One region of the Methylobacterium sp. Leaf87 genome, then DNA from elsewhere that is predicted to be linked to it. Evidence: riboswitches for the same ligand, from Rfam matches in the RefSeq annotation. Region 1 holds a riboswitch; each other region holds the start of a gene.
The links. Region 1 has a riboswitch for cobalamin ahead of ASF22_RS09945 (TonB-dependent siderophore receptor). Riboswitches for the same ligand answer to the same signal wherever they lie in the genome.
Positions count from the first base shown of each region.

Region 2: another riboswitch for cobalamin. It lies ahead of ASF22_RS12115 (TonB-dependent siderophore receptor); the one in region 1 lies ahead of ASF22_RS09945 (TonB-dependent siderophore receptor).
Region 3: another riboswitch for cobalamin. It lies ahead of ASF22_RS01200 (CbtB-domain containing protein); the one in region 1 lies ahead of ASF22_RS09945 (TonB-dependent siderophore receptor).

Region 1 is NZ_LMMI01000013.1:14,282-24,325, reverse strand. It holds gene ASF22_RS09980 (hypothetical protein) at 1-222, opposite strand, end outside; gene ASF22_RS09975 (glucokinase) at 231-1,241, opposite strand; gene otsB (trehalose-phosphatase) at 1,317-2,072, opposite strand; gene ASF22_RS09965 (DUF427 domain-containing protein) at 2,210-2,704, shown strand; gene ASF22_RS09960 (serine hydrolase domain-containing protein) at 2,775-4,001, shown strand; gene ASF22_RS09955 (DUF2147 domain-containing protein) at 4,093-4,692, opposite strand; gene ASF22_RS09950 (hypothetical protein) at 4,967-5,176, opposite strand; cobalamin riboswitch at 5,366-5,582, shown strand; gene ASF22_RS09945 (TonB-dependent siderophore receptor) at 5,898-8,075, shown strand; gene ASF22_RS09940 (peptidase) at 8,103-9,518, shown strand; gene gyrB (DNA topoisomerase (ATP-hydrolyzing) subunit B) at 9,525-10,044, opposite strand, start outside.
Region 2 is NZ_LMMI01000021.1:1,664-11,707, reverse strand. It holds gene ASF22_RS12130 (ATP-binding protein) at 1-667, shown strand, start outside; gene ASF22_RS12125 (response regulator) at 671-1,132, shown strand; gene ASF22_RS12120 (response regulator) at 1,132-2,853, shown strand; cobalamin riboswitch at 3,051-3,260, shown strand; gene ASF22_RS12115 (TonB-dependent siderophore receptor) at 3,610-5,754, shown strand; gene ASF22_RS12110 (ABC transporter ATP-binding protein) at 5,754-6,476, shown strand; gene ASF22_RS12105 (DUF3526 domain-containing protein) at 6,473-7,861, shown strand; gene ASF22_RS12100 (ABC transporter permease subunit) at 7,891-9,369, shown strand; gene ASF22_RS12095 (hypothetical protein) at 9,414-9,677, shown strand; gene ASF22_RS12090 (heparan-alpha-glucosaminide N-acetyltransferase domain-containing protein) at 9,674-10,044, shown strand, end outside.
Region 3 is NZ_LMMI01000001.1:257,620-267,663, reverse strand. It holds gene cobN (cobaltochelatase subunit CobN) at 1-2,543, opposite strand, end outside; gene ASF22_RS01220 (DUF4349 domain-containing protein) at 2,560-3,438, opposite strand; gene cobW (cobalamin biosynthesis protein CobW) at 3,444-4,478, opposite strand; gene ASF22_RS01210 (DUF1636 domain-containing protein) at 4,475-4,867, opposite strand; gene ASF22_RS01205 (CbtA family protein) at 4,860-5,621, opposite strand; gene ASF22_RS01200 (CbtB-domain containing protein) at 5,650-5,826, opposite strand; cobalamin riboswitch at 5,879-6,076, opposite strand; gene cobU (bifunctional adenosylcobinamide kinase/adenosylcobinamide-phosphate guanylyltransferase) at 6,186-6,719, shown strand; gene cobO (cob(I)yrinic acid a,c-diamide adenosyltransferase) at 6,716-7,318, shown strand; gene ASF22_RS01185 (cobyric acid synthase) at 7,332-8,786, shown strand; gene ASF22_RS01180 (DUF3616 domain-containing protein) at 9,077-10,044, opposite strand, start outside.

The sequences.
Region 1 (10,044 bases):
GAACGCCAGGACGGCACCCTGCCGAACATCGCGGGCGGTGAGCCCCGCCGCACCGTCGTCCCGGCGGTCCTGCATCGCCTGGGCGACGAGGCCTGCCACGGTGCGATCCCGGAAGAAGCGCAGGCTCGGCCGGTCGCCGTCTCCTGTCGGGGCCACGGACAGCCGGTCGAGGATCCAGGCCTCGACCAGATCGGGTACGACGATGGGGTGATGCAGCTGCATCCCCGCGCTCAGTCCGCCGTCCAGGTCTGACCGTGATACACGAACACGTCCGGCCGGCTCGCCAGGGCGGCGAGGCCCGAAAAGGCCGGGTCGTGGAGGGCGATCACGCTGGTTGGAATCGCCTCCATCTGCGCCACGAAGGGCGGCTTGTGCTCGAAGGCGGCGCGGAAGCCACCCTGGTGCAGCACATCGATGATCCGAGGGGCGATGCCGCCGCCGATATAGACCCCGCCGGTGGCGAGGAACGTCAGGGCGAGGTCGCCGCAGACCCGGCCGAGCAGCTTGGCGAAGAGCGCGAGGGCGGCCGCCGCATCCGGGTCCGTGCCGCCGAGTCCTGCCTCGGTGACCGCGGCGGGATCGAGCCTGGGGCCGTCCTCTCCAGTGCGCAGACGATGCAGACCGGCGTGCAGGCGCGACAGGCCTGGCCCGGAGAGCAACGCCTCGACGGTGATCCGTCCCTCGATCCGCTCCAGGTGCGGCCACAGGGCGTGCTCCTCGGTGTCGCTCGGGCCGAAATCCACGTGCCCGCTCTCCGTCGAGACGATGGCGAGGCGATCCCCCACGGGCAGCAGGGCCGCCGCGCCGAAACCCGTGCCGGGGCCGAGGACGAGGCGGGCGCCCTGATCACCCTTGATCCCACCCTCGCGATGGGGACCCACCGGGGTCAATTCGCCGGGACTGATCTCGGCCGCGCCCGCCGCCACCGGCACGTAGTCGTTGACGATCACCGCCCGCGACAGGCCGAAATCCCGGCCGATCCGCGCGCCCTCGATCACCCAATGGGCGTTGGTAAGCTGTACCGCCGGGCCATCGACGCGCGCGGCGACGGCCAGGATGGCCGAGCGCGGCGGCGGACCGCCACCTTCGGCGAGCGCCGCCCGGATCGCGGCGCTCGGGTCTGGATGGCCGGCCGTCTCGACATGGGCGAGAAGGCGCGGCTGTGCACCGGACTTCGGCACCACGGCGAAGCGGGCGTTGGTGCCGCCGATATCGCCGACGAGGACCGGAAATTCGAACATGCGCGCTCCTTTTCGAAAAAGGCCGGGTTCTCAGGTGTGGCTGACGCGGGTGTGGCCGTTCTGGGCGCGGCCGGGTCAGGCCGGCGGCAGGGCGTCGGGATCGATGGGGGCCCCGTCGGCCCAGGCGTAGAGCAGCCGGCGCACGTCCTCCGGGGTGGCGAGGCGCCGTGTGGCGATGGTTTCGGCCGCGCCGATGCGGACGCTGACGCCCCCGCTCGCGTTGACCACCGCGAAGGCCTTCTCGTCGGTGAGGTCGTCGCCGAGGAAGATCGCCCGGCGGCCGGCATAGGGCGGGGCTTGCGCGAACACCCGGATGGCCTGGCCCTTGGTGGCCGAGGCGGGCACGATCTCGCCCACCGCCTTGCCGAGCTGGAGCCGGTAGGCGGCACCCAGGGCATCGGCGGTGATCTTGACCGCCGCTTCCGCGAGCGCCGCGTCGGCCGGACTGGCGAGGCGCCAATGCACCGCCACCGACGCGCCCTTGTCTTCGATCAGAACGGCATCGAGCCCGGCGACGGCCGCGGTCAGGCCGGCCATGCGGGCACGCAGTTCCGGATGGTTCTCGGCGCCTCCCCCGCTCACGACGCCGTCGACCCGCCGCTCGACCCCATGCAGGCCGGCGATATCGAACCGGGCCGGCGCCAGGAAATCGTCGATCACCCCGATGGGCCGACCGGTGACGACGGCGAGCGCGCCGCCGAGGCGGGTGCGCAGCCGCTCCAGGGCGCCCGGCAGGGCCGGATCGACCCGGACCAGATCGGGCCGGGGGGCGATTTCCACGAGGGTCCCGTCGAAGTCGAGGTAGAGGGCGAAGTCGGTCGGCTCGGTCACGCTCTCGGTCACGCTTCGCGTCCCTCCATCCAAGACCGGCCTGCGCTAGCATGACGCGCGCCAGTGGAAAACGGGGCGCGGCCCACGCCGTGCCCTAACTCACGCATCCGTATCCCGACGCCAGGAGCCCGCTGCGCATGTGGCCGACACCGATTCACCCCGGTCCCGACGAGGAGAGCGTCTGGGATTACCCGCGGCCGCCCCGCCTGGAGCGCGTCGCCCGGCGCCTGCGGGTGGTGTTCTCGGGCGAGACCATCGCCAGCACGGTGGCGGGCTGGCGCGTCCTCGAGACCAGCCATCCGCCGACCTACTACATCCCGCCCGCCGACGTGGCCCCGGGCGTGCTCGGCCCGCCGCGCCGGGCCGGCCTCTGCGAGTGGAAGGGCCGCGCCGTGCTCCACGACGTCTCGGCCGGCGGGCGCCGCGCCGAGGGGGCGGCCTGGGCCTATCCCGATCCCACGCCGGATTTTCGCGCCATCGCCGGATACCTCGCCTTCTATGCCGGACCGATGGACGGCTGCTTCGTCGGCGACGTCCGCGCCACGCCGCAGCCCGGCGGGTTCTACGGCGGTTGGATCACGCCGGGCCTCGTCGGCCCGTTCAAGGGTGGTCCCGGCTCCATGGGTTGGTAGGACCATGGCGCCGGGGTTGCGTCCCCGTCAGGCCCGGCTACATGCCGTCACGGTGTGATGGAGCGATGGCATGCACGGTGAGATCGACGTCGAGGCGCGGGCGGTGGGGCTGTGCCCGGATCGCCTGGGGCGAATCGACGGCTGGATGGAGCGGCTGGTGGCCGACGGGAAGCTCGCCGGCCTCTCGGTGATGGTGGCGCGGGCGGGCAAGACCGCGTATTTCCGCACCCACGGTCTCGCCGACATCGCCCGGGAGAAGCCGTTCGCCCCCGACACCATCGCGCGCATCTATTCGATGACGAAGCCGCTCACCTCGGTGGCGGTGATGATGCTCTACGAAGAGGGGCGCTTCCAGCTCGACGATCCCATCACCCGTTTCCTGCCGGAATTCTCCGACATGCGGGTGCTCACCGGCGGCAACCGGGTGAAGTTCGACAGCGAGCCGGCGCAGCGCGCCATCACCATCCGCGACCTCCTCACCCATACCTCCGGCCTGACCTACGGCTTCATGGAGGCCACCCTCGTCGATGGCCTCTACCGCCAGAACGGCGTCGATTTCGGCGAGGCGCAGACCGACAGCCTCGCCACCGTGGTGGAGCGCCTTGCCCGCCAGCCCCTGCTGGCCCAGCCCGGGGCCGAGTGGAACTACAGCGTCGCCACGGACGTCCTCGGTTACCTCGTCGCGGTCGTGTCCGGCAAGGACTTCGCGGAGTTCATGCGGGAGCGCGTCCTGGCGCCGCTCGGCATGCTCGACACGGATTTCTTCGTTCCACCCGACAAGGTCGAGCGGTTCGCGGCGAATTACAGTCTGTTTCGCGAGCGCAGCCTGAAGGTCTACGACGATTGCGTCGGGAGCCGGTTCGCGCGTCCGCCGGTGGTGGCCTCCGGCGGCGGCGGCCTCGTCTCCACGGCGGGGGACTACATGCGCTTCTGCCGCTTCCTCCTGGCGCGCGGAGAACTCGACGGCGTGCGGCTGCTGGGGCGCAAGACCGTCGATCTCATGCTCACGAACCACCTCGACGGCGATCTGGCCGCCATGGGCCAGCCGCGCTTCTCCGAGACGGCCTATACGGGCATCGGTTTCGGGCTCGGCTTCTCGGTGATGCTCGATCCGGCCCGTGCGCAGATCGTCGGAACGCCCGGCGAGGCCGCCTGGGGCGGGCTCGCCAGCACCGCCTTCTGGGTCGACCCGGCCGAGGATCTCGCGGTGGTGCTCCTCGCCCAGCTCATCCCGTCCTCGGCCCTGCCGATCCGCCGGGAGTTGCGGGTGCTGACCTACGCCGCCCTGGTGGACTGATCCAGAGCTACAAAAAGCCGGCTCCGCTGGGCGAAGCCGGCTCGAAATTTTCCCGATGAGTCGAGCGGCTCGATGCGGGCGACCCGCGATCCTACTCCGCCGCGGGGGCGGCGGGTGCGGTTCCGGGAGCGGCCGGCTTCGCGCCGGGCTTCGGGGCCGCGGGCTTGGGCGCCCATTCGGCGTCGGAACGCGGGCCGCCGGGCTGGTTCGTCGCCGCGGTGAGCTGGCCCGGAACCACGTCGTTGACCTTGCTCCAGGTCTGCGATCCGCACAGGAACCCGAGCATGCAGCCCCGCACGGACAATTCGGTGGGCTGATCGGCCCACATGGTCACGTCGTAGAACTTGCCCTCGTCGGCGTTGTAGATCTTCCCGGCGTAACGGGCGTCGGCATCCGGCTTCAGACCCATGATGAGCTGGTGCCCCAGCGACGGGCGCGCCTGCTTCTTGGTGTCGGGATTCTTGAAGTCGACGCGGGGCTGGCCCTTGTCGTTCAACGGCACCTTCAGCCAGACGACGTAGCCGCACAGGTTGGTGTTCTGCGGACCGCATTTCTCGACGCGGATTCGCGCGCGGCCATCCTCGGTGAGGTAGGTCCCGGTCGCGTCGTTGGGCGTGGCGGCCAGGGCGGACCCGGGCAGCGCGGCCAGGGTCAGGCCGGCCAGAGCGGCGAGGGTCGATCGGTCGATCATGGGTTGGACATCCTCAAACTTCGAAAACCTGCCGGGCGGCGCCATCAGCCGTGTCGTGTCGGCCCGCCGGAGCCGCGCCGGACGACCGTCACCGGGCCACACGCGGTCGTCGCCCCGTGCGGTGATGCCCCGCCTTCGGACGCGAAGGTGACCGGATCATGACCACGACGCCCCGCCGTCGCTGGAATCCGGTTCGCAGGTCGTCGGTCCGGACCCGAACGCAAAAAGCCGGGGCTTTCGCGCCGGCTCGTAGAGCTTCGTGATGGGGGTGCGCTTATTCGGCAGCGGTCATCTCGGCCGTGAAGTGACCGCACCAATCCTTGGACGCCACCACCGGCCAAAGGCCCGGGGACTTCGGCTCCGGCTGGCTCACGGGCGGATTGAAGCGGCACAGGCCCGCATCGCCGGCTGCCGCGCCGCCGTTGAGCTTGTGATCGTCGAAGAAGCGGCAGCTCTCGCAGGCGATGCTGTGGTTGCTGGTCATTGTGTCTCTCTCGGTCGGATGGGCAGTCGCTCCGCCCGCGCCGTTCTTAATTAGAATAACTCCAATCAGGCGTCAACGTGGTTTTCGGCGCTTGGTCGTCGTCGGTCCGTTGGTGTGCCTGGAATTCCGCTTTGCCGCTGGATCGACCGTCACGATCCGCGCTTCGGCTTGACGGGGTGCTCGGCGAAGCCCTAGCGTGACCGTGACGGTTCCTCTCCGGAGGATCAAAAGGGAACGCGGTGAGGGCTTCGGCTCGATGCCGCGGCTGCCCCCGCAACTGTAAGCGGCGAGCCCATCATCAACACGTCACTGGGTCTTCCGGATCTGCCAAGATCCCGGCCTGGGAAGACGATGAGAGGGCGGTGACCCGCGAGCCAGGAGACCTGCCGTCAGTCGTGGTCACACGCGAAACGCATCGGGCGGGGTGTCCTGATGGGTGTCGGGGCGTTCGCATGCCGCGAACGGATCGGCCTCGTTCGCGGTGACGTGCCACACCGCGCCCCGTGCGCGCCCGCCGTTTCCGCATGCGCCCGCCCGAACCACTGCCTTCATTGCCTATCGATCGTGATCGCGTACCGCACCCGTGCGGCCGTCGAGCTCATGCGTCGTCGCACGAAAAGGCTTGGCCAGGACTGAACGATTGTAACGTTATAACATTCGTTTTAGGCGTAGTGGAAGCGTCGTCGCGTACGTCGCGCGCCCTCGGACAATTCGCATCGCCATGCTGTTTCCACGTTCCTGCCTCGCGCATCATCCCGGCCCCGGTCCCGGGATCGTCGGAGGATGTCTTCTCCTTGTCCTCGCTCCCATCGCGGCCTCGGCGCAGGAGCCGGCCGTCACCCTCGACACCCTGTCGGTGGCCGGTTCCGGCGTCGCGCCCGCCGGGCTCAACCTGCGCACGGTGGATCGCGGCGCCAGCCGCCTCGGTCTGACGCCCCTGGAGACGCCGGCCAGCGTCGACGTGATCGCGGGCGAGACCGCGCGCCGGCGTGGCCAGAACACCGTCGCGGAGGCCGTGACAGAGAACGCCACCGGCATCACCACCGTGGCGGCCCCCGGCAACGGCAATGGGGCCTTCACGGCGCGCGGATTCGCCGGCCCGAACTCGATCCAGCAGCTCTACGACGGCACGCGCCTCTACGTGGGCGCCGGCACCGTCACCTTCCCGTTCGACACCTGGAACGTCGAGCGCATCGAGGTCCTGCGCGGCCCGGCCTCGGTACTCTACGGCGACGGGGCCATCGGCGGCGTCGTCAACGTGGTGACGAAGAAGCCGGTGTTCACGCCCATCAACGAGGCCCGCGCGGCCCTGGGCTCGGACGGTCTCGCCCGACTCGCCCTCGATTCCGGCGGCCCCATCGGCGAGGCCCTGGCCTACCGCTTCAACATCAGCGGCAACCGGTCCGGCGGCTGGATGCAGCCCGACGGAGATTTTCGCAACCTCGCGGTCTCCGGCGCGCTGACCTTGCAGGCGGCCCCCGACCTCGCCTTCACACTCAGCCACGACTTCGGCTACCAGGAGCCCGCCCGCTACTGGGGTACGCCGCTGGTCAACGGGCGGATCCTCGATTCCATCCGGTTCAACAACTACAACGTCCGCGACGCCAAGATTTTTTGGACGGACAACTGGACCCAGCTCAGGACCGAGTGGAGCCCGAGCGCCGACATCACCGTGCGCAACACCGCCTACCGGCTCCAGAGCCGGCGCCAGTGGCTCGACGTCGAGCAATACGCCTTCAACCGAGGCACCGGCCGCATCGACCGCTCGGACTACCTTGAGATCTACCACCAGCAGGAACAGGTCGGGAATCGCCTCGACGCGACGGTCCGGGGCACCCTGTTCGGGTTCCGCAACGAATTTCTGGCCGGGTTCGACGTCAATCACATCGCCTTCCGGCACACTAACAACTTCCAGTCCGAGGGCGGCGGCCTCACCACGAGCGTCGATCCGTTCGCCTACGATCCCGGCCTGTTCCCGGCCAACGGCCGCGCCTCGCCCGCCTATGCCACGTCGACCAACCAGGCCTCGGTCTTCGCCGAGAACCGCCTGATCCTGTCGGATCAGCTCTCGCTGCTGACGGGCGTGCGCTTCGACGCCCCGACCCTGAACCGCCGGAACCTCGTCTCCGGCGCCACCTTCCAGCGCGACTTCCAGGCCCTGAGCTACCGCTTCGGTGCCGTCTACGCCCCGACGCCCGACCTCTCCCTCTACGCCCAATACGCCACCGCCACCGATCCGGTGGGGAGCCTCATCACCCTGTCGCAGAGTCTGGCGAACTTCCGCCTCTCCACCGGCCAGCAGGTCGAGGTCGGCGCCAAGGGCATCGCCTTCGGGGGGCTGGCCGAGTGGACGCTCGCCGGCTACCGCATCGTCAAGGACAACCTCGTCTCCACCGTGCCGGGCCAGCCCACCGTCTCGACCCAGGTCGGCCGGCAATCCTCGCAGGGCGTCGAGGCGGCCGTGTCCCTTCACCTTTTCGATGCCTGGCGGGTGGATGCCAACGTCGCCCTCCTCCACGCCCAGTACGACGATTTCAATCAGGCGGTGGCTGGTGCGGTGGTGTCCTATGCCGGTCGTCAGCCCATCGACGTGCCGGAGCGCGTCGCCAACCTCTGGGTGAACTGGGCCTTCGCCCCGGCCTGGGAGGCGCGCATCGGCGTGCAGTATGTCGGCGAGACCTTCAGCGATTTCGGCAACATGGCCCGGCGCCCGGACTACGCCCTGCTCAATGCCGGGCTCGACTATCAGGTCGGGCCGGCCTCGCGCCTGTCGGTGCGGGCCTACAACCTCGCCGACACGGTCTACGCCATCAGCGGCAACGCCGTGAACGGGGTTGGCACAAACTGGCTCCTCGGCCGGCCGCGCTCGTTCGAGGTCGCCTACAGCGTCAGCTTCTGACGCGCCGTGCGCCGCCTCCTGAAACCAATGAAGCGGTGGCTGATCCTCGGCCACCGCTGGCTCGGCATCGCCACGGGGATGTTCCTCGCCACCTGGGTCCTATCGGGCCTGGTGATGATGTACGTCCCCTTCCCCAACCTGACGGAGGCGGCGCGGCTCGCCGGCCTGCCCCCCATCGCCTGGGATCGGGTGCGGCTCGGCCCCGACGCGGCGCTGAAGCCCCTCGGCCTGACGCGCCTGCCCCTCGCCCTGTCGCTCGGCATGCGCGGCGATGCGCCGGTCTACCGGACCATCCTCCCGACGGGCGAACTCGGGACGGTCTCGGCCGAGACCGGCGCGGTGCTGGGACCCCTGTCGGGGGCGGAAGCTCTGGCCCTGGTTCGGGCCCGGGGCGGGACCGGTCCGAACCCCAGCGTGACGACGATCCAGCGCGACCAGTGGACCGTGACGGCGCGCTACGATCCGTTCCGCCCGTTCCACGTCGTCGCCCACGACGATTCCGCCGGCACCGAGCGCTACGTCTCGCAGGTCACCGGCGCCGTCGTTTTAGAGACGACGCGGTTCGTGCGCGGCTGGAACTGGCTCGGGTCGATCCCGCACTGGATCTACCTCACGCCCTTGCGCGCCCGGGCCGAGCTGTGGCGCGACGTGGTGCTGTGGATCTCCGGCATCGCCGTGGCCGGTGTCCTGAGCGGCCTCGTCCTCGGGGTCTGGCGCCTGCGCCTGCGCCGGCCCTACGCTATGGGAGTCTCGCCCTATCGCGGCGTTATGCGTTGGCACCACCTGTTCGGGATCGTCGGCGGCGTGGCGCTCCTCGGCTGGGTCGCGAGCGGTTGGCTGTCGATGAACCCGAACCGCTGGTTTTCCGGGCCGAGCCCAACACCCGCCATGCGGAGCGCCGTCATGGGAGAAGCGCCCCTCCCCGGCCTCGACGCCCTGCGCACCGTCGCCGTGTCCGGTCCCGTCGAGATTCGGTTCACCGGCATCGCCGGACAGGTCCACGCGGTCGCCACCGATGCGGACGGGCGACGCCATGTCGAACCGCCTGTGGCGCCGCAATCCTTGAGCACGGCGGCGGCGCGCATCCTGCCGGGCGCGCAGGTCGTCGCGGCCGAGACCCTGACGGCCTACGACGCCTATTGGTACCCGCACCACGAGACACGGGTGCTGCCGGTGTTGCGCGTCCGGTTCGACGATCCGGCGGAGACCTCGGCCTATCTCGACCCGGAAACGGGCGAGATCCTGATGCGTCTCGACCGAAGCGGCCGGGCCAACCGCTGGCTGTTCTCCGCCCCCCACCGCTTCGATTTCGCGATCCTGACGCGCCACCGCCCGGCCTGGGACCTCGTCCTGTGGACCCTGAACGGGCTCGGCGCCGGCATCGCTCTCACGGGGATCGTGCTCGGCTGGCGGCGTCTGCGCCGCCCCGCGCCGTCTCGATGACGCGCCTCACACGTCGAGGTTGGCGACGCTGAGCGCGTTGTCCTGGATGAACTCGCGGCGGGGCTCGACCACGTCGCCCATGAGCTTCACGAACAGGTCGTCGGCGTCCTGGGTGTCCTTGACCTTCACCTGGAGGAGCGAGCGCACGTCGCGGTCGAGGGTGGTCTCCCAGAGCTGCTGGGCGGTCATCTCGCCCAGACCCTTGTAGCGCTGGAGCTGGAGACCCTTGCGGCCGAACGCCATCACCGCCTCGAACAGGCCGACGGGGCCGTGCAGGGTCGTCTCGTCGCCCTTGCGGGCGTAGGTGACGGGCTCGTGATAGATCTCGCGCAGGGCCTCGGCCCGGTCGGCGAGCCGCGTCGCTTCCTGCGAGGCGATGAGCCCGGCATCAAGGGTCGCGACCTGACGCACCCCGCGCAAGGTCCGGCTCATGACGTAGCCGCCCTCGCTGACGGAGCCTTCCCAGCCCTGCTCGATGTCGTCGGCGATCCGGTCGAGGCGTCGGGCCACCCGGTCGGCCAGAACC
Region 2 (10,044 bases), on a different contig from region 1:
CTACTCGGTCAGCCACGACCTGCGGGCCCCGTTCCGCCACATCGTCGGCTACTCGAACCTCCTGAAGACGCGCGAGGGCGCCAACCTGTCGGACAAGGGCCGGCACTACGTCGACACCATCATCGAGGCGGCGTTCTCGGCCGGAACCCTCGTGGACAACCTGTTGGCCTTCTCGCAGATGGGCCGCAACGCCCTGAACCGGGTATCGGGCGACATGAACGCCCTGGTTGAGGAGGTCCGGCGCAAGGTTCTGCGCGATGCGGCGCCCGCACACGTCGTGCGCTGGGAGATCGGGCCCCTGGGCCGTGCCTACGCCGACCCGTTCATGCTGCGCCTCGTCATCGAGAACCTGCTTTCGAACGCGCTGAAGTACAGCCGGAACCGACCCGAGGCGGTCATCGAGATCGGACGGCTTCCCCCAAAAGACGGCGAGGCCGTCTTCTTCGTCCGCGACAACGGGGTCGGCTTCGACATGACCTATGTCGACAAGCTCTTCGGCGTGTTCCAGCGCCTGCACCGAGTCGAGGAGTTCGAGGGCACCGGCATCGGGCTCGCCAACGTGCGCCGCATCGTCGAGCGCCATGGCGGCCGGACCTGGGCCGAGGGCCGGCTCGGCGAGGGCGCGACCTTCCACTTCACGCTGCCCTTGCGGGGCGAGGCACCCTGAGAGATGGCCAACCTGAAACCGATCCTTCTCGTCGAAGACAATCCCAACGACATCGAGCTCACGCTCGCGGCACTGGAAGCGGGTCAGCTCGCCAACGAAATCGTCATTTGCCGGGACGGGGCGGAGGCCCTCGATTTCGTCTACAGGCGCGGCGCACACGTGAACCGAGCGTTGCAGGACCCGGCCGTGATCCTGCTCGACCTGAAGCTGCCCAAGGTCGATGGCTTGGAGGTCCTGGCCAAGGTGAAGGGCGATCCGCAGACCCGGTCCATCCCGGTGGTGATGCTCACCTCCTCGCGCGAAGAGACCGACGTGGTGCGCTCCTACGACCTCGGGGTGAACGCATTCGTGGTGAAGCCCGTTGGGTTCAACGAATTCTTCTCGGCCATCCAGGAACTCGGCGTGTTCTGGGCCGTCCTGAACGAGCCGCCGCCGCACAAGGGAGGCTGGCCATCGAACACCTGATGGACGCCGACGACGCGATCCGCATCCTCCACCTGGAGGACAGCGATCTCGACGCCGAACTGGTGGAGGCCGCCCTCGACGGCATGGGGCGCCCCTACGTGATCGATCGGGTGATGGACCGCCCCGATTTCGCCGCCGCCGCCCTACCGGGCCGTCATGACTTGATCCTTGCGGATTTCGTCCTGCCGACCTTCGACGGCATCAGCGCCCTCGCCGTCGCCCGGGAGCAGTGCCCGGACACGCCGTTCGTCTTCGTGTCCGGCACCCTCGGCGAGGAGACCGCCGTCGAGGCGTTGAAGAACGGCGCCGTCGACTACATCACGAAGCAGCGCCTCGAGCGTCTTCCACGCACCGTCCTGCGGGCGTTGGCGGAGGCCCAGGCGAAGGCCGACAAGCGTCGGGCGGAGGCCGCGCTTCAGGCGCTCAACGATACGCTGGAACTCCGCATCGCCGAGCGGACGCGGGAACTCGCCACCTCGAACGCCGAATTGCAGATGCAGATCGTCGAGCGCGAGCGGGTGGAAGAGGCCCTGCGCCTCGCCCAGCGCCTGGAGGCCGTCGGGCAGCTCACGAGCGGTGTCGCGCACGACTTCAACAACCTGCTCACCGTCATCTCGGGCAACATCGAGTTCCTCGGGCGCGAAGTCTCGACCGAGCGCTCGAAGCGTCGGCTCGCGATGATGAAGGGAGCGGCGGATCGGGGCGCGAATCTCACGGCGCAGCTCCTCGCCTTCTCCCGCCGCCAGAGGCTGGAGCCCACCCCGGTCAGTCTGAACCAGACCGTCGCCTCCATGCGCGACCTGCTCCAGAGCTCCATCGGCGGCGCGGTGCGCATCGAGACGACCCTGCAGCCCGACCTGTGGCCGGCCTTGGTGGATGCGACCCAGATCGAACTCGTCATCCTCAACCTCGCCATCAACGCGCGCGACGCCATGGTGGTCGGGGGATGTCTGACCATCGAGACGGCCAACGTCACGGTCACCGGCCCCCAGACGCGCCCCGAGCAGCCGATGCCGGGCGAGTACGTGATGGTGGCCGTCAGCGACACGGGAACGGGCATGCCGCCGGAGGTGGTGGCGCGCGCCTTCGAGCCGTTCTTCACCACCAAGGAGGTGGGCAAGGGTTCGGGGCTCGGGCTCGCCCAGGCCTACGGCTTCGTGAAGCAGTCAGGCGGCGGCATCCGCATCGACACGATCGTCGGGGAGGGGACCTCGATCCGAGTCTACCTGCCCCGCGTCGAGGACGGAACGAGCGCCGTCCACGAGGCCCCCCACATGACCGCATGCGGGCTTGGCCGCTTGCCGGGCGGACAATCGGTCCTGCTCGTCGTCGATGACGACACGGCTGTGCGCGAGGTCACCACCACCCGCCTCGCGGAGGCCGGTCACGCGGTGCGCGAGGCGGGCTCGGGCCTCGCGGGACTGGCGTCCCTCGAGGCGGACCCTTGCGTCGATCTCGTGGTGCTGGACTTCGCGATGCCGGGCATGAATGGGGCCGAGGTCGCCACCGAGATCCGCAAACGCTGGCCCAGCCTGCCGATTCTGTTCGTCACCGGCTATGCGGACACCACGGCCCTGATGAAGGTCGGCGCGGTCGGCGCCGACAGTATCGTTCAGAAACCGTTCCGGGACGGCGAGTTGGAACGCAAGGTCGGGGAGGCCATCGTGAATCGACCCGCGCCCGGTCTGCGCCTAGTCTCGGGCGGCTCCTCCGGCAGCTGAATCGATCGTCCGCCCCGGATCCGCGGGTTTCGAGGAAGACAGCCGGCTGGCGTCCTGGACCTCGCCGCCTTCGTCCTCGGTGTGCGCGGCGCCGGGGCTCGCCACGATCCTGCGTGTCTCGGCCCGGCAGGTCTCGCGCCGTGACGTTCCGATCGGCGGCCGAGGGCGCTCGGCCTTGACTTCTCCGGACCCGGATGGAACCGTACAGCCGTCAAGGTTCTCGCGGTCCTCGGATCGCGAGCTAAGAGGGAATTCGGTCGAGCCCATCGGGGCGATGCCGAAGCTGCCCCCGCAACTGTGAGCGGTGAGCCGCTGCCGAGAACGGTCACTGGTGCCATGCACCGGGAAGGCCAGGCAGAGGCGTCGATCCGTGAGCCAGGAGACCTGCCTTGGCGACGAACGTCTCTCGGGCGGGGTGCTCCGGTGGGTCGCATGATCGACGTCGGCCCGTCATGGTCGGCGCGCGCCCGTGCTGCTCGGCCTGACACGTCCAGAACCATTTGGATGGTGTTGATGGCCGCGATCGATCACCCCTTTCCCGAAAGCGTTCCCGCTCAGAACCGGCCCGGCGACACGGAGCCCGTGCCCGAACTCGGCTTGCTTGGTTTCGGCGTGCAAGGTTTCAGCTTGCATGGTCAAGCTTCGCAACGTAATAATGTTTCAAACGCCATTCAGGCTCCTGAGCCGGTGCCGGGGGGCGTCCCGTCATCGGGCGACGGGCTGGAGCGGCGCTCATCCCGTTCGAGACCCGATACGATGCTCCTGAAAAACGGCCTGCGCCTCGGCGTCGCCCTCGCGGCCCTGTCCCTGACGCCGTCGGTCCGTGCCGAGGAGACGGCGGTCACCCTGGACACCCTCACGGTGGAGGGCACCGGCATCGGCCTCAACGTGCCGGAAGGCGCCATCGGACTCATCGGCCCGACCCCGGGTTTCAGCGCGGCGCGCGCCGTGAGCAGCACCAAGACCGACACGCCCCAGCGCGACGTGCCCCAGGTCGTCACGGTTGCCTCGCGCGAGGTCATCACCGATCTGGCCGCGACGCGAGTCGACCGGGTGTTCAACTACACCCCCGGCGTCGCCCAGCAGAACAACTTCGGCGGCCTCACCGTGTTCAGCTACGCCGTGCGCGGCGTGACCACGTCCGAGATCTTTAAGAACGGCTTCGCCATCAACCGGGGCTTCCCGCCGCCGCCCGACACCCAGAACGTCGAGCGCATCGAGGTCCTGAAGGGCGCGGGCGGCGCCCTGTTCGGGCGCAGCGATCCGGGCGGCGTCGTCAACATCATCACCAAGCAGCCGACCGCCGAACGCTTCGTCGAGATGGGTGGCCTGTGGGGCAGCTTCGAGCAGTTCCGCGGCACCGTGGATGCCGGCGGCGCCCTCAACGAGGACAAGACGGTCCAGTACCGCTTCAACTTCGCGGGTGGGCGCCAGAACAGCTTTCGCGATTTCGTCGACGGCGACCGGCTGTTCGTGGCGCCGTCCCTCAGCTGGCAGATCACGCCCGACACCAAGGTCACCGTCGAGACCGAGTTCGTGCGCAACCGCATCGTGTTCGACCGGGGCGTGATCGCCATCAACCGGCAACTCGGCTTCCTGCCGATCTCGCGCTTCCTCGGCGAGCCGGGCCAGAGCACCGAGCAGACCTCGAACACGATGCAGGTGCGCCTGGAGCACCGCTTCGACGCCGATTGGCAGATGCGGCTCGGCGCACATTTCAACACCGGCACACTCGAGGGCGAATCCGCCGAGGTCCGGAGCATCGCGGCCGACAACCGCACCGTTGCCCGCGACCGCAACTTCCGGGACTACCGCTGGGACACCGCCATCGGCCAGGCCGAGGTGGTGGGCCGCTTCGCCACCGGCCCCCTGGCACATACCCTGCTCCTCGGCTTCGAGCGCGAGAGCACCGACAGCCGCACGGTCTACCTGCGCTCGAATGTTCGCCAGAACCCGTTTTCCATCGACATCTACAACCCGCGCTACGGCCAGCCCCTGCCGCCGTACGCCATCCCGCGCAACAACCTCGAGCGGGTGACCAATACGGCCCTCTACGCCCAGGACCAGATCGCGCTCAGCCCCGAATGGAAGGCGCTGCTCGGCGTCCGGTTCGATTTCTTCGAGCAGTCGTTCCGCGAGCGCATTCCGCGCAGCGACGTCGAGCAGTCGCGGGCCGCCGCGACGCCCCGCGCCGGACTCGTCTATCAGCCGCTCCCCGAACTCTCCCTCTACACCAATGTCGGCACGAGCTTCCGGCCGAACATCGGCCCAGATGCGGCGGCGGCCTCGCGCGGGGTGCCGTTCGCCCCCGAGACGGGCATCGGCTACGAGGTCGGCGCCAAGCTCGACCTCTATGGCGGGGCGCTCGGCCTCACCGGTGCGGCGTTCCATATCGAGCGTGAGAACGTACTGACGCCCGACCCCAACAACAGCGGCTTCTCCCTCGCGGCGGGCGGGGTGCGCAGCCAGGGCTTCGAACTCACGGCCACGGGCCAGATCTCGCCGGAGCTGCGCCTCATCGGCGGCTACGTCTACGCCGACGCCGTAGTGACGAAGGACAACGTCCTGCCCGTGGGTGCCCCCCTCATCAACATCCCCAAGCACAGCGGCAGCCTGCTCGCCGTCTACGAAGTCCAGTCCGGCCCCTACGCGGGCCTCGGAATCGGGGGCGGCGTGCGTGGGGTCGGCGAACGCGCCGGCGACGCGGGCGGCACCGGTTTCGTCCTGCCGGCCTACGTGGTCGCCGACGCGCTGGCGTATTACCGCTACGAGAACATCCGCTTCGGCTTCAACGTCGAGAATATCTTCGACAGTGAGATCTACGAGAGCTCGCTCAACGTGTTCCGGGTCTATCCCGGCGCACCGCGACGCTTCACCGGCACCGTCTCGGTGCGGTTCTGATGCTGGAGTCGCACGAACCGGTCCTGGCGATCGGCGACGTCGTCATGACCTTCGGCGGTCGCAGGGCCCTCGACGGCCTGACCCTGACGTTACATGCGGGCGAAGTCTTCGCCCTGCTCGGCCCCAACGGGGCCGGCAAGACCACGACCATCAACCTCATCCTGGGTTTCCTGAAAGCGGAGAGCGGGACGGTCCGGGTCTGTGGAATCGATGCGGGCGCCGCCCCCATCGCGGCGCGGGCGGCCATCGCCTACATCCCCGAGCAGGTGGCGCTCTATCCCATGCTCTCGGGCCGGGAGAACCTGCGCTACTTCACGACTCTGGCGGGCCTCGCCCTGTCTCGCGACGCGGCCGACCGCCTGCTGGCGCAAGCCGGTCTCGCGACCGAGGCGCACGCGCGCAAGGCCGCGACCTATTCGAAGGGCATGCGCCAGAAGGTCGGCATCGCCATCGCCCTGGCGCGCCGGGCCCGGCTGCTGCTCCTCGACGAGCCGACCTCGGGCCTCGATCCGAGCGCGTCGGCGGATTTCTCGGCCGTGGTCCGGGCGGCCGCCGCCCGCGGCACAACCGTGCTGATGGCGACCCACGACCTCTACCGGGTCAAGGAGGTCGCCGACCGGGTCGGCGTGCTCCAGACCGGACGCATCGTCGAGGAGATCAGCCCGGTACACCTCGACCATGCGGCGCTGGAGCGCCTCTACATCGAGCGGCTCGCGTCGTGAGGCTGGTCCGGGCCGAACTCGGTCAGCTCCTGAGCGACGCCCGCCTGCGCTGGATCGGCGCCGTCCTGGTGGTGCTCCTCGGCGTGGCCCTCGCCGGAGCTTGGCGACAGGCCGTGCGCGATGCCGGCGATGTGAGAGCGATCGCGCAGGCCGAGCGCGGACGCTGGCTCGGCCAGGACGCCAAGAACCCGCATTCGGCCGATCATTACGGGCTGTGGGTGTTCAAGCCGTCCGCGCCGCTCGCGATCCTGGATCCCGGCATCGAGCCCTATACCGGCCGCATGGTCCGCATCGAGGCCCACCTGTTCAACGATGCGGTCTTCCGGGCGGTCCAGGACGCCAACCCGCTCGCGCGCGCGGGCCTCGGCAGCGTCGCCGACATCGTCCAGCTCATCGTGCCCCTGGCCGCGATCCTCCTCGGCTTCTCCGCCTTCGCCGCCGACCGCGAGCGCGGTACCCTGCGGCTGGCACTCGGCAACGGCGCTGCGCCAGGCCGGCTGTTCATGGCCCGCTTCGGCGCGCTCCTCGCCGCCCTGGCCCTCCTCGTCGGCCTGCCGTTGCTCGTCCTCGGCGGCCTCGCTGCGGTGAGCCTCGACGCGCCCGGCTGGGAGGTGTGGCCGCGCCTCGTCCCGTGGGTGGCCGCACAGCTCACCTATGCGGCCCTGTTCCTCGTTCTGGCCATGACCCTGTCGCTGACGGCCCGCACGGCCCGCTCGGCGCTGGCGGCATCGCTGCTGGCCTGGGTGCTCGTCTGCGTGGCCGCTCCCCGCCTCGCCACCGTCGCGGTGGACGCCACCACACCGGCGCTCTCCTACGGCGAGACCCGCGCCCGGATCGAGGAGACCTTCCCGGGGCACCGCACCGCGGAAGCGAACGACGACCGGGCCAAGGCCGTCCTCGCCCGCTACGGCGTCACCGACCCGGACGCCCTGCCCGTCGACCTGCGCGGCCTGATGATGAGCGAGAACGAGCAGCACAATTTCGCGGTGTTGGATGCCGCGTTCGGCGCCTTCTTCGACAGCCTGCTGCGCCAGGAGCGGGCCTATGCCTGGGCCGGGCTTCTGTCCCCGCGCATCGCCCTCCAGGCGCTCTCCGCCGCCCTCGCGGGAACGGACTTTCCCCAGCATGTCCGCTTCGTCTGGGCCGCCGAGCATTACCGCCGGGGCATCTCGCGGCGGATGAACCAGGCGATCATCGACAATCCGCAGGGCGGAGAGCGCCGCTACACCGCCGACCACGACCTCTGGGAGACGGTGCCGCCCTTCGATCATGGCCCGATGCCCCTGGCAGACGCGGCCTGGGCCGTGCCCCTCGCCATCCTGGCGACATGGCTCGCCGTCCTGGGCGGAGCCGCCGTCCTGGCGGTCCGGCGGCTGACGCCATGAAGCTGACGCCATGGAGAACGGATCACGCCGTGAGGCGCGCCCTTCGCCTCCTCGCCGCCGAGACCGGCATGGTTCTGCGCGAGCGGCTGACCTGGGCGGTGCTGGCGGCCCTGTTCGCCGCCCTGCTGCTCGGCGCCCATACGGGGGCCGTACGGGTGGAGGCCGAGCGCGCCGCCCTCGCGACGCTGGCCGCGGAAGAGGGGCGGGCCATCGTCGCCGCCCGCGAGGCCTACGCCCGCTACGCACGGGCGACGCCGGTGAAGATCAACTACTGGCAGGATCCGACCAACGCCTTCGGCTACATGACGCAGTTCCTCACCGTCCACGCCGTGAAGCCGCCGACCCCGCTCGCTGCCCTGGCCACCGGGCAGTCCGACGTGCAGCCCTCGTTCATGCGCGTGAGTTTCGGGTCGAGCACCGTCTTCGACGATGTCGCGTACGAACTCGGGTCGGCGGCGCGGCTGAAGCTCGGGGCCTTCGATCTCGCCTTCGTACTCGCCGTGCTCGTGCCGCTCGCCATCATCGCGCTCGCCGGCACCCGCCTCTCGGTGGAACGGGATTCCGGCACGCTCCGGCTCATCGCGGCCCAGCCCATCGGGCCGCGTGCCGTGGCGGGGGCGAAGTTCGGGGCCGTGGCCGGGATCCTCGTGGTGGCGGTGCTCGGGCAAACCGGTCTCGCCCTATGGCTGACCGGCGCGATCCGGTCCCTCGCCGGCTCGGGCGTCACCCTGGGGCTGATGGCGGGCGCGCTCGCCGCCTACATCCTCGTGTGGGTCGCGGCCTGCGCCCTCGTGGCGACCCTGTGGCGGGGCGCCGTGGCCGCCCTGTCGATCCTCGTCCTTGCCTGGACCCTGTTCACGGTGGCGGTCCCGGCAGCGGCCTCCATCGCGGTCGATTGTCTCACGGACAAGCCCTCGCGCATCGCCGCCATCGATGCGAGCCGGCAGGTGCAGGACGCCTTCGCCAACGGCGGCGCGGGACCGCGGCTCACGGCCCAGTGGTTGGCCCGGATCCCCGGTGCGGCGGGGCGCACCGACCTCGTCGAGGCGCCCGAGATCAAGCGTCTCGCCCGCGACGCCCATTACGACGTACAACTCGATGCGCGTCGCGAGAGTTTTCGCGCGCACGACCGGGAGAGCGCCGCGCTGAGCCGGTGGCTCGCCCTGGCCTCGCCCGTCACCACCTTCGACTTCGCCCTCCAGCGGGCCGCCGGCACCGATGCCGGGCGGCACGCCGCCTTCCTCGCCTCGGCCGCTGCCTACCGGCGGACCCTGCGGGCTTTCTTCGAGCCGCGCATCGTCGCGCAGGCCTTGAACCCGGTGCCGGTCTGCGCCGGCTGCCAGGCCCGCCTCGATTTCGACGCCTACGACGCCGTGCCCCGCTTCCAGCCCAGCATCGATCTGACAGCCGGGCGCCGGGTCGCCCTCATGACCCTGGCCTGGCTCATCGTCCTCGCGGGCGGTCTCGCGCTGTCCGCCCGGGCCCGGCTGAAAGCCTGGCCGGCGTGAAGCGGACTGCCCGGCGTTCCCTGCCCGCACACCCCATGGACCCCATGCCCGAGACCTCCGGTGCCGGCCCGCGACCACGCCGTTGCGGCGATGCCGGGCGGCGCGCCGCCATCGCCCGGGCACGGGGATTCGCGCGCGGCCTCGCGCCGGTCCTGCTGGAGATCCGGGCAGAGGGATTCACGACGCCGAGCGGCATCGCCCGGGCCATGACCCGGCGCGGGGTCCGCAAACCGCGCGGCAGCACCGTCTGGGCGGCGAGTTGCGTGCAGAAGCTGCTGCGCACACTGGGGGAGGGAGCGGAACGATGACGATCTCCGGTCCGGCGCGGCCGACAGGGCGCATCGCCGCCATCGACGCCCTGCGCGGGCTCGTGATGCTGCTCATGCTCGTCGATCACGTGCGGGAGTTCTTCTTCCTGCACGCCCAGGTCCGCGACCCCATGGATCTCGCGGCGACGGAGCCCGGCTTGTTCTGGACCCGGGCGGCCTCGCACATCTGCGCGCCGGTCTTCGTCCTGCTCACCGGCCTGTCCGCCAGCCTCTACGCGGCCAAACAAAACACCGGCAAGCACGGGGATCGTGCGAAAGCCTCGGCCTTCATGCTGAAGCGGGGCCTGATCCTGGTGCTCCTCGAAGTCACCCTGGTGAACGTCGCCTGGACGCGCAGCCTCCTGCC
Region 3 (10,044 bases), on a different contig from region 1:
GCCACGTCCTCGCCGCCGGTCCGGAGCGTCGGCGACGCCCACAGATCCATGACGATGCGGGCGGGATACTCGCCCTCGTCCTGAAGGTAGCGGCGGACCACGGCATCGGCGGCCTTGGCGCCCAGGGTCGTGGCGGCCCGCGTCGGCAGGCTGCGCGGGTCGAGGGTGGTGAGGTTGCGCCCCGTCGGCATCACGTCGGTACGGCCGCGCGAGGGCGAGCCGGCGGGACCGGGGGCGACGAAGCGACCGTCGAGGGCGGCGAGCAGTCCGTCGCGCTCGGCCGCTGCGCAGGCGGCCACGGCTTCGGAGGCCTGAGGCGCCGCCCGGCCAAAGACATGGAGCCCGTCGCGGGTGGTCACCTCGCCGAGATCGCACAGATGGGCGTCCAGCGCCGCCAGGGCATCCGGCATGGGGGTGCCGGTATCGATGCCCGCCGAGGCCAGCAGTCCGGCCGACTCCGCCTCGTCCAGGATGGTGCGGGCGATGATCGCAGCGCGGCGCGGATCGAGGATGCTCGCCGCCGAGTACTCTTCCACGAGTTCGCGCAGGTGTGCCGATTCCGGGTCGAGACCCGGGCATTCGGTCTGCGGCGTGAGATGGCCGAGCGCCACGCCGCCGAGGCGGCGCTTGAGGGGGGCGGCTTCGCCGGGATCGTCGACGATGAACGGGTACACCACCGGCAGGGACCCGATCGCGCGGGCGGGCCAGCAATTCGGCGACAGGGCCACGGCCTTGCCCGGCAGCCACTCGGTGGTGCCGTGGGTTCCGAGATGGATCAGGGCGTCGAAGTTCTCGCGCAGGCCGAGATGGAAGGCGAGGTAGGCGTGGGTCGGCACCGCATCGGGGTCGTGATAGCCGGCCTTGCGGTCGGCGGCACGGCCACGATCGGGCTGGAGGAACAGGGCGACGCGGCCGTTCGGAGCGCGAACACGCTTTCCACCTCCAACCTCATCCTGAGGTGCCGCGTGAGCAGACTCGCAGGAGGGTTCCAGGCATCGCAGGTCCAACTGGACCCCTCCTTCGAGGGCTCCGCTCCGCTCCGCCACCTCAGGATGAGGGTGTGGGTGGGAGGTCGGGCACACCATCGAAAAACGGAAGGCGCCGTCGACGATAAGGGGATCGGCTTCTGGCCCCCCCCAAGACGCGATCAGCTCGGCCCGATCGGCCTCCGGCAACCCCGCGAACCACGCCCGATACGCGTCGAGGGACACCGAAAAATCGCGCGGCCCGTGCGTGAGCGCGCGCATCACCGCGTCGGCTTGCGGCAGGGCGCCGGCGGCGTAGCCCGCCGCCGCGAGGTCCTCCACCATAGCTCGCGCGCTCTCGGGGGTGTCGAGGCCGACGGCGAAGCCGGCCCGGCCGCCGCGCGCCGGGTAGTCCGACAGCACCACGGCGAGCCGCCGTTCCACCCGGGGCAGGCGGGCGAGACGCACCCAGGCCGCCGCCCGGTCGGCGAGCGCCGCGATTCCCGTCGCGTAGGGACGCGCGCGGCGCTCGGAGAAGCCGTCGATTTCGGGGCCGTCCTCCTTGAACGAGATCGGGAAGCCCGAGAGCCGGCCGTCGAATTCCGGCAGGGCCACCTGCATGGCGAGGTCGGCCGCCGACATCCCCCGGGCCGAGGCGTCCCACGCGGCGTGGGCCGCGCCGAGGGTGTAGGCCTGGATCACCGGGCAATCGGCGCCGTCCAGGACGAAGCCCGCATCCTCGCGGGCCGAGAAGGCGGTCGCGGCCACGACGAGGTCGGGCTTTCGCGCCGCGATGGTGTCGCGCAACGCCGCCAGGGCCGCAGGGTCCTTGAGGCTCGAGACGGCGACCACCAGCACCTGCAGGCCGCGGGCCTGGAGTGCATCGCCCAAGGCCGCCAGGGGTGCGGCATCCCCCGACAGGATCGCCGAGCGGTAGACGACGAGGAGCGCCAGGGGCACCGTGCCCGCCTGCAAGGGCCGGCCGGCGGCCAGAGCCCGATCGCGGTCGATGGGGCCGCAGCCGGGGCAGCAGACGAAGCCGCGCGGCAGGGCCTGCGGCTCCTCCACGGTGCCGGGAAAGCCGATCTCGGCCGCGATCCGCCCGAGCATCCGGCGCAGGTTGTCGGCGCCGCCCGCCCGGAAATAGGCGTCGAGGACGGGTGCGAGATCGGGCTCCGTCGAGAAGGCATCCAGGCGATCGTCGGGCCGGTCGTCGCCCGGCAGGACGATGAGGCGAACGCCGTTCGCCCGTGCGGCGGCAGCGGCGCGCTCGATGCCGTAACGCCAGTAATCGAGCCCGCCGAGGCATCGGATCACGACGCATTTCGACCGCGCGATCACCCCGTCGACGTAGAGGTCCACCGACATGGGGTGACGGAGCTTCGCGAGTTTCGCCAGACGCAGGGTCGGGGCCGGACCCTCGCCGGCTTGCGGAAATGCCGCCGCGAACGCGCCCGCGACGCCGAACAGGTCGGAATCCGTGAACGACAGGAACACGATGTCGCCCGGCGCCTGACCGAGATCGATGGCGGCTTCGCCCTCGTCGAGGGAAACCGTATCGACGCGGATCAGATGCATGGCGGGATGCGCGACCTCACAGCCGCGCCTCCGTGAGGGGCCGGCCGATCCGGGCGCGTCTGCGCCGGCGCAGCCGCCAGAGGGCGCGGACGAGGAACAGTCCGATCGCCGCCACGGGAAGCCAGGGCAGGCTGGCGACGGCGAAGCGCAGGGCGGCGCCCGCACTGGCGCCGAAGGTCTGGCCGGCCTGGCTCCAGGCTTCCTCGACGGGGGCGAAGGCACCCGCTCGCGCGCTGTCCGAGCGAAGCGAAACCGAGACGATTTCGGTATCGACGCGCCGTTGCAGGCCGCGCTGCTTCGCCTCCCCCTCCTCGATTTCGGATTGGACCTTGGAGAGTTCCTGGGCGATGCGGATGAGGTCCTCCACGCGCGTGTCCGCCTTCGCGGACAGTTCGTCGAGGCGCGCGCGATAGGCGGCGAGCTGGGCGAGCCGGCGTCCTCCGTCCGCGATGGGTGTGGTCAGGTCGTCGGCCCGTGTCGCCTGACGCCGCAGGACCACGTCGCCCGCCGCCTCGCCCGGCAGGGGAGCCGTGAGGAACGCCACGTAGGGGGCGACGGACTCGTGCGGCAACCGGACCTGGATCTGCGCCTGCGGTCGCCCCTGCGGACGCGGACCGTCATCGATGGACGACGTGACGAGGATGCAGCCGAGGCCCGCATCGGTCAGGCAGCGGTCACGCGCCGCCGCGAAATGCGCCGCCACCCGATCGGGCGGCAGGCCGATGGTGAGGTCGTGCGTATAGGCGAGCTTGGCTGCGGTGTTGCGGGCGGGCTGGGCCAGCGCGAGGGGATTGGCGGTGTCGGGCGCCGGCGGGCGCGTGTCGGAGCAGCCCCCCAGTCCGAGGAGTACGGCAAGGCCCAGGGCCGCCGCCGCGCGGCCGTTCCGTACCGCCATGGCGCTCACCCGGCCAGGGCGGCGGCGACCGCCGCCTGATCGAATCCCTTGAGGCCGATGACGACGAGGCGGCCGTCGCGGGCTTCCGTGCTTTTCCAGGGTCGGTCGTAGTGATGCGCGATGCGGGTGCCGACACCCTGCACGACGAGGCGCATGGGCTTGCCCGTGACTTCGGCGAACCCCTTGATGCGCAGCACGCCGGCGGTCTCGGCGGCGCGACCGACGCGGATCGCCAGGTCCTCGGCGGTGGCCGTGGCCGGGACGGGCAGGGCCACGGAGTCGAAATCGTCGTGGTCGTGGTCCTCGCCCTCGCCGTGGTGGGAGGGTCTGGCATCGAGATCGTCCTCGGCCGCGGCTCCGAGGCCGAGGATCACGCGCGGGTCGAGGCGGCCGTGCTCGGCCTCCACCATCTTCACGGCGCGGGGCAGGTGGGCCTGAACCTCGGCGCGGACCTTCTCGCGGCCGGCGGCGTCGAGGAGGTCGGCCTTGTTCATCACCACGAGGTCGGCGCAGAGGATCTGGTCCTCGAACACCTCTTCCAGGGGATTGTCGTGATCGACGTTCGTGTCCTCGGCACGCTGGGCGGCGGAGGCCGCCGGATCGTCGGCGAAGAAGCCCGCCGCCACGGCCGGACCGTCGATGACCGCGATGACGCCGTCCACGGTAACCCGCGAGCGGATCGCAGGCCACTGGAACGCCTGGACCAGGGGCTTGGGCAGGGCGAGGCCGGAGGTCTCGATAAGGATGTGCTCGGGTGGGTCGGCTCGGTCGAGGAGCTTGTTCAGGGCCGGCACGAAGTCGTCGGCCACGGTGCAGCAGATGCAGCCGTTGGCGAGCTCGACGATGTCCTCGTCTTGGCAGCCTTCGATGCCGCAGGCGGCGAGAAACGAGCCGTCGAAGCCGATATCGCCGAACTCGTTGACGATGATCGCGAGCCGCCGGCCGTTCGCGTTCTCGACGAGGTGGCGCACGAGGGTCGTCTTGCCGGCCCCGAGGAAGCCGGTGACGATAGTGCAGGGAATCTTCTCGACCAGGGTCATTCGGCGGCGTCCGTACTAGGGTGCGCCGCGAGCGGCGGGATGCGGGCGACGACGCCCTTGCGGAATTCCTGGGGCCGAGCCTTCCACGGCACGACGCCGTCGGGCGTCTCGCCGTAGAGGCCGACCCCTTCGAGGATGATCCGGGCGGATTCGGTGGCGTCGAGGTCGCCGTAGACGTAGGTCCAGCGCCCTTCCGAGGCCACCGCCACGGTGCATGGCCGCTTGCAGACGGAGAGGCACTCGACGCCTTCGATCCGCAGGCCGGTCTGGCCGTGCTCACCGACGGCCTCCCGGAGCGCGTCGAGGAGGCGCGCACCGGCGCGGGGTTCCGCCGGGTCGCCGGCCGCACGGCAGGCGGTGCAGACGTAGAGGGTGACCACGTCAGGCATGCGCCGTCGCCTTGCGACCGAACAGGGCCCAGGCCCAGCCGTAGGCGAGCCCGATGACCGCCCAGAACACGAAGGCGATCCCGAGCGAGCGTGCGGCGAACTGGGCCGCGTAGCCCGCCGGCAGGGCGGAAGCCGCGTGGCTCGTCTCGGGTGCTCCGGCGAGGTGTGGTGCCACGATCAGGACGAGGCCGCCCGCGATGGAGATCGGCGCGCGGCGGATGGCGATGAGGTAGAGCCCCATGGCGGTGGCGACGGCGGTCATCACCCACCAGAACTGACGATCGGCGAGGGGGGCGGCGTCCATGCCCGGTAGTTCCGGCGGAAGGCCGAGGGCCGGCGCCAGGGCGACGGCGAGGAAGCCCGCCACGGCGAAGCGCAGGCCGGTCTCGGGCGTCGGTTCGCGCCCGCAGGCCAGCAGCACTGCGCCGAGCAGCAGGGCATACCCGACGCCGCCCACCAGGGTGGCGAGCGCCGTGAACGCCATGCGCGGCAGTCCGGGTCCGGGCTGCCAGGCGGGCGCGGTCTCGCCGCCGGACACGCCCGGGTCCTTCGCGCCGTGATCGTGTCCGCCATGCACCCGCACCACGAGGGATGCGAATCCCGGCGCGGGGGGCGATACGGGGGCTTGAGCCTGCGTCTCGTAACGCTCGGCCGCGATGATGAGCGGAGAGGTCAGGGCGAGCTGCAGGCCCGTCGCGACGATAGCCGCGAGGAAGCCGGCGACCAGGGCCGCCGACACGAGCCGGATGATCATGGGGTGTCTGCCTTCAGGCGCCAGGCGCTCAGTGGCAGGGAAAATTCTGGGTGTGGCGGAAATCGTGCGCCGCGTTGTGGAGCGCCATCGCCGGGGCGAAGCCCGCCATGAACACGAGGCCGAGGCCGAGGAACGCGGCGACGAGAACGGCCCCGAGGCGCTCGTTGGTGCGGGTGCCGGTCAGAACGAGGGTGTTGGTCGACATCGGTTGATCTCCTGGCCGCCCCGCCGGCGGCCGTGGTCGAAGGTGAGGACGAAGGTCCCCGGTGCCGGACGGCAGGTCTCCTGGCTCGCGGGTCATCCGGAACCTGCCGCCTTCCCGGATCGCTCCGGTGGCCGATGGCAGGCCCGTCGCCGCTCACAGTTGCGGGGGCAGCCGCGGTTTCAAGGCGCTTGCCCCTCACCGCGTTCCCTTTTCACCCCGTCGCCGGGGCACCGTCCGATCCCGATGCTTCTACGCGGTCGCGCGATCCCTGACAACGCGCCGCTGTGCCGTTTGCATCGCCTTTGACCACACAAGGGCGTTTCGGGCTAAAGAAGCCCCATGCGGCAGCCGTCCCCCCCATGACCGAGATATTCCCCCGTGTGACCCTCGTCCTCGGCGGCGCGCGCTCGGGCAAGAGCGTCCATGCCGAGGGGGTGATCGAGGCGCAGCCGCCACCCTGGCTGTATCTCGCAACGGCCCAGGCCTGGGACGACGAGATGCGCGACCGCATCGCCCTCCACCGCACCCGAAGGTCGGCCGACTGGATCACGCAGGACGTGTCGATCGACCTGCCCGAGGCGGTCGCGGCCGCGCGCGGACCGGTACTGGTGGATTGCCTCACCCTCTGGCTCACCAACCTGATCCTGGCGGAGGCCGACGTCGAGGCCGCGACCGGGGCGCTGCTCTCCGCTTGCGCCGACGCGCCGGGGCCGGTGGTCCTGGTCGGCAGCGAGGTCGGCCTCGGCATCGTGCCCGAGAATGCCCTCGCCCGCCGCTTCCGCGACGCGGCAGGGCGGCTTCATCAGCGCCTCGCCGCACAGGCCGACCGCGTCGTGTTCATGGTGGCGGGGCTGCCGATGATCGTGAAACCCCAACTTGGAGACCACGCATGAGCGACGCCGCCGACCGCCATCGGGAGAAGATGGAGAAGCGCAAGGCCGTGCAGGATGCCGAGGTGGCGGAGAAGACCATCGAGAAGGGCCTCCTCATCGTCAACACGGGTCCCGGCAAGGGCAAGACCACGGCGGCCCTGGGCCTGATGCTGCGGGCGCTGGGCCATGGCTGGCGGGTCGGCGTGGTGCAGTTCATCAAGGGCGCCTGGGACACGGGCGAGAAGCACGCCCTGAAGGCCTTCGGGAACCAGATCGACTGGCACACCCTCGGCGAGGGCTTCACCTGGGAGACCCAGGACAAGGCCCGCGACATCGCGGCGGCCGAGCACGCCTGGGCGAAGGCCCTGGATCTCATGGCCGATCCGAGCATCCGCCTCGTGGTGCTGGACGAACTCAACATCGCGTTGCGCTACGACTACCTGCCCATCGACGACGTGGTGGCGACGTTCCGGGCACGCCGACCGGACCTCCACGTCATCGTCACCGGCCGCAACGCCAAGCCGGCCCTCGTCGAGGCCGCCGACCTCGTCACCGAGATGGGCTCCGTGAAGCACCACTTCGCGGCGGGCGTGAAGGCGCAGGAGGGGATCGAGTTTTGAGGTGCCGGCCGTCATGACCCGCGCCATCATGATCCAGGGCACCGGTTCGGATGTCGGCAAATCCCTCATCGTCGCCGGTCTGTGCCGCGCCTTCGCCCGGCGCGGGCTGCGGGTGCGGCCGTTCAAGCCGCAGAACATGTCGAACAACGCCGCCGTCACGGCCGATGGCGGCGAGATCGGACGGGCCCAGGCGCTTCAGGCGAGGGCCGCCGGAGTGGCGCCCTCGGTCCATATGAACCCGGTCCTCCTCAAGCCCCAGAGCGAGACCGGCAGCCAGATCGTGGTGCAGGGCCGGATGGTCGGCCAGGCCGCGGCCCGGGACTACCAGGGCTGGAAGCCGCGCCTCCTCGGGGCCGTGCTCGAAAGTTTCACCCATCTGAAAGCCGAGGCCGACCTCGTCGTGGTCGAGGGCGCCGGCTCGGCGTCGGAGGTGAATCTGCGCGCCGGCGACATCGCCAACATGGGCTTTGCCCGCGCGTCGAACACGCCGGTGATCCTGCTCGGCGACATCGACCGCGGCGGCGTCATCGCCAGCCTCGTCGGCACGAAGGCGGTGATCGACCCGGCCGACGCGGCGATGATCCGGGGCTTCCTCGTCAACCGCTTCCGCGGCGATCCGAGCCTGTTCGCCGACGGCATGGACCTCATCGCCCGCCACACGGGTTGGCCCAGCCTCGGGCTGATCCCGCATTTTCCGTCCGCCGTCCGCCTGCCCGCGGAGGACGTTCTGGGACTGGTCGGCTCCGAAGCAGGCGCGGCGGGTCGCACGGTGGTGGCCGTCCCCGTCCTGCCGCGCATCGCCAATTTCGACGATCTCGATCCCCTGCGGGGCGAGCCGAACGTCTCCGTGGTTCTGGTTCGTCCCGGGGAGCCGATCCCCGTGGCCGACCTCGTGCTCCTGCCGGGCTCGAAGACCACCATCGCGGACCTCGATGTCTTTCGGGCCGAGGGCTGGGATATCGATCTCGCCGCCCATGTCCGGCGCGGCGGCCGGGTGCTCGGCCTCTGCGGCGGCTACCAGATGCTTGGGCGCCGCCTCGCCGACCCGCACGGGATCGAGGGCGCCCCCCGGACGGTGCCGGGTCTCGGGCTCCTCGACGTCGAGACGGTGATGACCCCGGTCAAGCGCCTCGAGGCCGTCACCGGCACCTCGTTGCCCGACGGCGTACCGTTCTCGGGCTACGAGATGCACCTGGGTGATACCACCGGACCCGACGCGGCGCGCCCGCTCGTTCGTTTCGCCGATGGGCGCCCGGACGGGGCGATTTCGGCCGACGGCCGGGTCGCCGGCACCTACGTGCATGGCCTGTTCGCCGACGACGCGCAGCGCGCCGCGTGGCTCGCGCGCCTCGGCGCCCGGTCCGGCGGCGACGCCTACGAGGCGGGGATCGAGACCGTGCTCGACGCGCTCGCCGACCACCTAGAAGCCCATGTGGATTGCGACCGGCTGCTCGTCCTGGCGGCGTAGCGGGTCAGGCGTGGGGCGATCCTTGCGGAAGACGAGCGCGGTCGCCGGCATCGCCGTCATCGACTCCGTCGGCAATTCCCGCGGCTTCATCGTGCAGGATGCCACGCCGCGCATCCGCACTGGCGCGCCTTGGCCCCGGTCTAGGTCCTCGCGGGTTGTCTCGGGCTGCGGGCCTGATGGTTCTCGGTACTGTCGGTGCTCCGCCGCGGTACTGCGCGTCGAAGCACGCCAGCGGTCGGTCAGGCCGGAGCAATATGGTTCGACCCGTCCTGATGCGCCGAGCCGGCCGCCTACGGGATCGCCACCGCATACTCGCGCGGCCCGCCGTTCAGTACACTGTCGAACACCACCAGCACCCGACCGGGGCCGAGGCGCACGACGCCTTCGGGCTTCGCCCTGGAATCGTCGCCGTCCAATGGCGCAAGGGTGCCGAGCGCCGTGACCTTGCCGGACGACGGATCCGCGAGGAACAGCCCATAAGGCACCGACAAGCCGTTGCGGGTCGGACCCGAGAGGACGAGAAGGCGCCCGTCCGGCAGGGTGGTGAGATCACGGATGCCGGCATCGGCCCCGAGGGCGAGGGGGATCGTCGTCGGTTTGACGTCGAGCGGCGCGTCGCCGGGGGCGAACAGGGGCGCGACGGGTACGGAGACGAGGAAGGCCCGTCCGTCGATGACGGGCGCGCGGAGACCCGCGTAGAGAGTGTCGCCGATGACCGCGAGGCCCTCGACGTTGAGACCGGAGAGCGGTTTGCCGCCCTCGCGGGGTTCCAGATCCTTCAGAAAATACGCGCCCACCGTATCGGCATTTCGCAGGGCGTCGCCGAGGCGGTAGGTGGTCTCCACCCTGATCCCGGTGGCGTCGGCGCGCAGGCGCGCGAGGATCGCGGTGGAGAGCTTGAACTCCCGCCCCCGCCGGCTGCAGCCATGCGAGCCGGTGACGTAGAAGTCGGGTGCCGCATACGCCACGGCCTCGCCGTCCATCTCGCGGTACGCGCCTTGGCCCAGGGTGCAGTCGCCCGTGGTCGGGGGCGCGCCGACGGTGGCGGTGGGCGGCTTGCGGCCGACGATGTCGACGACGGCGCCCGGGGTCAGCGTCGTGCCCTGGAGGGTGACGAACTGGGCGCCCGCCGCCTCGTCGTCCACCACGACGCAGCCGCGCCGACCGGCTTCGGCCGGCGCGCAGGCGATGCCGCTGATGTCCTCGGCCGGCTTGGTCTTCTTCTTCGTGATCTCGCCCGCCAGTCCCTCGGCGACGG